Linked DNA regions of Salmonirosea aquatica. The protein of the gene in region 2 binds, or shares a complex with, the protein of the main gene of each other region. Links are inferred from orthologs where the notes say so. Each region holds a gene or a part of one and is shown on either strand. Other genes may lie near its edges.

Evidence for each region.
Region 1: the proteins of prfA (region 2) and prmC are in contact, whole or in part, in a crystal structure (PDB 2B3T), measured with the Escherichia coli proteins. The link is inferred for Salmonirosea aquatica from one-to-one orthologs.

Annotation. Positions count from the first base shown.
Region 1 is NZ_WHLY01000002.1:1,542,715-1,545,925, forward strand. What follows is about bases 317-3,200. They hold prmC (peptide chain release factor N(5)-glutamine methyltransferase), read right to left. Parts: upstream 2,247-3,200; coding sequence 1,386-2,246; downstream 317-1,385. Other genes in these bases: GBK04_RS07520 (AAA family ATPase), read right to left, coding at 326-1,282; ribD (bifunctional diaminohydroxyphosphoribosylaminopyrimidine deaminase/5-amino-6-(5-phosphoribosylamino)uracil reductase RibD), read left to right, coding at 2,408-3,200. In the rest of the region: more of ribD, read left to right, coding at 3,201-3,211. UniProt on the Escherichia coli protein: Methylates the class 1 translation termination release factors RF1/PrfA and RF2/PrfB on the glutamine residue of the universally conserved GGQ motif, i.e. on 'Gln-235' in RF1 and on 'Gln-252' in RF2.
Region 2 is NZ_WHLY01000002.1:3,745,945-3,749,104, forward strand. The notes cover bases 196-3,028. They hold prfA (peptide chain release factor 1), read right to left. Parts: upstream 2,233-3,028; coding sequence 1,159-2,232; downstream 196-1,158. Other genes in these bases: GBK04_RS16595 (response regulator), read left to right, coding at 196-817; GBK04_RS16605 (hypothetical protein), read left to right, coding at 2,335-2,943. In the rest of the region: more of GBK04_RS16595, read left to right, coding at 38-195; GBK04_RS16610 (xylulokinase), read right to left, coding at 3,156-3,160. UniProt on the Escherichia coli protein: Peptide chain release factor 1 directs the termination of translation in response to the peptide chain termination codons UAG and UAA.

The DNA.
Region 1 (3,211 bases), 2.2 Mb from region 2 along the record:
TATTTCACCCTACCTACCCAATGCTTGCCGGTATACCCCTACCTGCTCACAGTATATGATCGAGGCAGTGAACAAACATGGAACAATCCGGGGGGGTGGATGGGCCTCAAACGCTTCGCCCGCTGCCATCCCTGGGGCGGTAGCGGCATAGACCCGGTACCTTGAATTCATTTAGGAATGGTTGATGGAGTGATTGATATTATTCATTCATTAAGCCATTTTAGGGAACTGGTACATCATCACGCCATATAAGTGAGTTTTTGAGAAGTAAGGCGTCCTCGATTTTTCACAGTATTCCTACATTCACTCAATAACGCCTTCAAAATTACCCTCCTATCGCTACTTTCCTCAAAATAGAATCAATGATAGTGCTCGTGCGTACACCATCGGCTTCGGCTTCATAGTTGAGCAGAATGCGGTGGTTCATGATGTCGGGAGCCAGCTCCTTGATGTCTTCGGGCAGTACGTAGTCGCGGCCTTCAAGGTAGGCCAGTGCTTTGGCAGCTAAGTTGAGATAGATGGTGGCACGGGGCGAAACACCAAACTGAATGTAGCGGGCTTCGTCGCGCAGGCTATAGTCCAGGGGACGGCGGGTGGCAAACACAAGTTCGATGATATAGCGTTCCAGTGTATCCGAAATATTGACCTTATTGACCTCATTGCGGATCGCGAAAATATCGTCCTTAGTCATGACCGGGTTTACCCGATAGTCGAAGTTGAGATCAGCCATGCGGCGCATAACCTCCAATTCTTCGGGTTTGGACAGATAATCCACGTAAACTTTCATCATAAAGCGGTCGAGCTGGGCTTCTGGCAAGGGGTAGGTACCCTCTTGCTCCACCGGATTCTGGGTAGCCAGCACCAGGAAAGGGCGGTCGAGCGGGTAGGTATCGTTCCCAATCGTGACCTGCTTTTCCTGCATGGCTTCCAGCAGGGCCGACTGCACCTTGGCGGGTGAGCGGTTCACCTCGTCGGCCAGCACGATATTGGCGAATATAGGCCCCTTCTTTACTTCGTAGTCGCCGATTTTGGGTTTATAGATCATGGTCCCGATCAGGTCGGCGGGCAGCAGGTCGGGGGTGAACTGGATCCGTTGAAAGTTCAGATCAAGTACCCTGGACAGGATGTTGATGGTCAGGGTTTTGGCCAAACCGGGAACGCCTTCGAGTAGCACGTGGCCTCCCGTAAACAGACTGATGAGCAAACGGTTGAGGAGTTTTTCCTGCCCCACAACCACTTTGCCCATTTCATCGAGCAGTTCTTTTATTTTGGGTAGATACATTGATCCAATGAGTGAATGATTAAATGATCGTCTGCGCGAATGGCGGTAAGTTATGTCAATTACTCATTCCTACCTTTTACCACCGCCAGGTACCCCGCCGACATTATTCCCCCACGGCCCGTACAAAACGATTTTTGCCGTGGATGTCGCGCAATATTTCTACGTTCTTGTAGCCTCTTTCTTCAAAGACGCGCTGCGTTTCCGGCCCGAAGTGCTCGTTGATTTCCACGTAGCAGCGCCCGCCCGCCTTGAGGTGGTGTCGGCCAAAATCAGCAATGGCCTTGTAGAAAAGCAGAGGATCGCTGTCTTCTACAAACAGGGCTTCGTGCGGTTCGAAACGCAGTACGTTGGGGCGCATGTGATCGGCCTCCGAGTACGTCACGTAGGGTGGATTGCTCACCAGGCAGTCAAATTGCTGCGGTGCATCGGGTAGGGGAAAGCTGACATTCAGCATGTCCTGCTTATCGAAGTGCACATCGGCCATGAGCTGACGGGCATTTTCGCGCGCCACCGAAAGTGCCTCATCGCTCACGTCCCAGGCATGAACAGTAGCGTGGGGAAGGAAGCGGGCCAGCACAATAGCAATACAGCCGCTGCCGGTACCGATGTCCAGGATCGAAGGTTTGTCTTCAGGTTCGGCGTAGTCGCGCGTGACCAACTGTACCAACTCTTCGGTTTCGGGGCGCGGAATCAGCACTGAGGCCGACACCTGGAACGTAAGTCCGCAAAACTCAGTGGAGCCGATAATGTGTTGAATGGGTTCGTTGTGGTTGAGACGGTTCACAATTTCATCCCAATCGGGCTGCACCTGTGCATCGGAAATAGGGCGGTCGACGAGCACATCCACGTTGCGCAAGCGCAGGTAATGCTCCAAAAGCATGAAGGCGATTGCCTGGGTTTCTTTGGGCGGATATACGGTGATCCGCCGGGTGAGCTGCTGATAAAGTTGACGCGCCGAGGCCATGATGGGTTTGATTTCGATTCTTTGGCGGGAAAGTTAATAAATTTAGCCGGGACGGTACATCAGCCGTAAGAAGTTTTGTGGGACAGGTACCCCACCCGTTGCGGCAAAAACCTACCGGCTCGATGCCATGATTTGAACAAAACAAACCCTACCTTCACGGAATGAACACCGACGAAGAGTACATGCAACGCGCCCTACAGCTGGCCGAGTATGGGCGTGGCAGCGTCAGCCCCAATCCCATGGTTGGCTGCGTGCTGGTGGCCGACGGGCGCATTATCGGCGAGGGATGGCACCGTAACTACGGCGGTCCCCACGCCGAAGTGCACGCCGTGCGCGATGCCATAGCCCGGGGCCATGAGGCACTATTTCCCTTGACCACCGCTTACGTAACCTTGGAACCCTGCTCGCATTATGGCAAAACACCCCCATGTGCCGCGCTACTTGTCCATCAGAAAATCACCCGTGTCGTAGTAGCTAACGACGACCCCAATCCGCTGGTGGCGGGGCGCGGGCTCACCCTGCTGCGCGATGCCGGAATCCAGGTCGAACGGGGTCTGTTGGCCGAAATGGGACAGAAATTGAATCGCCGTTTTTTTACTTTTTTCACAAAAAAGCGTCCCTATATTATTTTGAAATGGGCCGAATCGGCTGATGGCTTCATCGCGGCGGCGGGAGGAAAGCCCGTCCCGATCAGCAATAAATACTCGACCCAACTAGTACATCGGTGGCGGGGTGAGGAAGATGCGATTCTGGTGGGACGGCAAACGACGCTCTCAGATAACCCAAGCCTGAACGTGCGGCATTGGCCGGGAACCAATCCCGTACGGGTTGTGCTGGACCGGCGGCTGTCTCTGCCCCAATCCCTACGGATTTTTGACGCGTCCCAACCCACGATTCTTTATAATTATCTAAAACGGACCGATCCCCCTACCCTGCCCGAACGGTATTCGAACAACTTCGAGGTA
Region 2 (3,160 bases):
GCCCTAGCACTTAGTCAATCTCCCAAAAAGCCAGTGTATGTCCATTCGTATTTTGCTTGTTGAAGATGAAGCCATTCTGGCAATGGAGATGAGTGAAACCCTGGAAAACGAAGGATACGAAGTGGTAGGAACGGCTAACAATGGGCGCCATGCCCTGGAAATCTTTCATCAGGAGCCCGTCGACCTGCTGATTTGCGACATCAACATCAAGGGCGATTGGGATGGCATCGAAACCGTGCAGCGCCTGATTGCCGTGCGGCCCGTGCCGGTCATCTACATGACTGCGCTTTCTGACCGCGATACCATCGAGCGTGCTAAAAGTACCTATCCGGCCGCCTATATTCCCAAACCCTACAATCTGACAAGTCTGCGCATTTCCATTGAAATGGCCATCAATAATTTTGCGCTACGCAGTCTCACGCCCGCGGCCGAAACGGGTGACTACAGCCGAGGCCCAACGTTAGAAAGCCGCGAAAGCCCAACGCGTGACTCCATTCTACGGGTCGACGATCATATTTTTGTCAAAAGCAACTACCGCTTTATAAAAATCACGCTGAGTGATATTCTGTACATGGAGGCGGACAACAATCATACGGTGATTCAGGCCAGCCAGCAGAAACTAGCCATCCGGCAGTCGCTGAGCGCGATTTTGGAGCGCCTGGCCATGCCCCGCCTGGTCCGTACGCACCGTTCCTTTGCCGTGAATCTCGACCGTGTCGACTCATTCAACGATTATGAAGTTCGGGTAGGGGAGTTTGATATTCCCTTGGGACGAAATTATAAGGAATCCTTTCTGCGCTATTTTGACTTTCGGTAACTACGTTTACCCCCCATTTTAGGTTTTCTACCAGCCGGGTAGCTCCATTAGACACTTATTGTGAGAAGTGTTTACGCTTTTCCCCTAAGTTCGGGCATTAATAGCATTCAGTAGGGCGAGCCGGCTGAAAACCCCCGTTGGCTCATCAAGCATATTACCGACTTTGCACTATACACACTCTATCTGTTTTTCGTAGCATTACCTCCCCTCCTCCAAATTGTTCCACACCATGCACTATTACTCTTACCTCGAAAAGCGTAGGAGGTACTAAGTGAAAATGGCGGAAAAGCGATCAGTCTTCTCCGCCATTTTATTTTACCCCAAGGTACCCCCTTGAATTCCTAAGCCGTTTCTCCTTCCTGCATCCGTTCGGCGTTTTCAGCAATGCGGAGTTGCTCAATAAAATCGCCAATCTCACCTTCCATCACGGTAGGTAGGTTATAGACCGTGTAGCCGATCCGGTGGTCGGTCACGCGGCTCTGGGGGTAGTTGTAGGTACGGATCTTGTCGGAGCGGTCGCCGGTGCCGACCATCGATAGCCGCTGCGAACTGATGGCGTCGTTGTGCTTTTTGAGTTCTATTTCGTAAAGGCGTGCGCGCAACACTTCCAGGGCCTTGGCTTTGTTTTTGAGCTGCGAACGCTCATCCTGGCAACTCACCACCAACCCCGACGGAATGTGTGTGAGCCGCACGGCCGAGTAGGTCGTGTTCACCGATTGTCCACCCGCACCCGAGGAGTTGAAGGTATCCACGCGCACATCGTTCATGTTGATTTCTACATCCACCTCTTCGGCCTCGGGCAGTACGGCTACCGTGGCGGCCGAAGTATGCACGCGGCCTTGTGATTCGGTGGCAGGTACCCGCTGCACGCGGTGCACGCCCGACTCGAACTTAAGCTTGCCATACACGTCCTCGCCCTCTACTTTGGCCACAATTTCCTTATAGCCGCCGTTGGTACCTTCGGTGAAATCCAGGATGGACAGCCGCCAGTTCATTTTCTCGCAAAACCGCTGGTACATGCGGAAGAGGTCGCCCGCAAAAATGGCCGCTTCATCGCCTCCGGTACCCGCCCGTACTTCCAGAATACTATTGCGGCTGTCGTTCGGATCTTTGGGAATCAGCATTTCCTTGATGGCCTTTTCCAGCACCTCTTTCTGCGGTTGCAGTTCGTTGAGTTCTTCCTTGGCCATTTCGCGCATCTCTTCGTCCTTCTCGGTGGTGATGAGTTCCTTGGCTCCGGCGATGTCTTTGAGGAGTTTCTGGTAGGCGTCGTACTGCGTCACGATCCGCTCCAGGTCTTTGTACTCTTTGCTGAGTTTGGAATAACGCTGCGCGTCCATGACCACCTCGGGCTGAATGATCTGCTGCCCTACCTCGTGAAAGCGCTCCTTTAAAGCTTCTAATTTATCCTGCATGGTATATTTGTTGCATTGGGGGACGCAAAGATACGTAATTTAGCGTCACGGCGATTTGGTAAACCAACGCGTCAGGGCTCGTGTTGTTTAATCAAAATCCGCATGATGCTACAGAAAAACTTGACTTCGTTCACGACTATGACCCAATCCACGGCCCTGCTTCTCCTTACGACACTCCTGCTGGCAGGTTGTAATACCGACAACCGGATCCAGCAGACCGCAGCCCTCAAACAGGAAATGAATGCGGCGGAAATCAAGCGCGTAACCAACCCGCAGCTGATTGCTACGGTAGACGAATGGGGAAAGGAATTGGTAGCCGAAGCCCGGAAAGCACTCGAAAAAGAACTGGGCCGTAATCCGCAACAAGCCACCGCTTTGTGTCAGGATTCACAAAAGGTACCCCTCATCGCAGCGATGGACCGTGCCTATGGAGTCAAAATCCAGCTGATGGGACCGGCTGATGTAAAAAACCAGAGCCTGGCTCCCAAAGAGCGCGAACTGCTGGATGCCTACCTGTACAACGCCGAAAACAACCTACCCCAATCCGATAATGTTCAGAAGCTGAACGACACGCTGCTCCTCTACACTGCCCCGGTTCCTCTGGAGAGTCTGATTTGTAAAACGTGCTTCAAAGACCAGCAGGTGACCTTCGCCGTATGGCGGGTACTTTTTGACCGGAAGGCAGTGATCCGGAAAATGAATGCCAAGTAGGTGAAGCAGGGGAAGATTGTTTTTTGTTGAATTGTTGAATTGTTGAATTGTTGAATTGTTGAATTGTTGAATTGTTGAATTGTTTTTTGATTTATTTGAAATCAGGTGACTGATTACCAGTAGGATATGTAAGAATTCAAGTTTCCTTTACACAAAACACAAAACACAAAACACAAAACACAAAACACAAAACACAAAACACAAAACACAAACTACC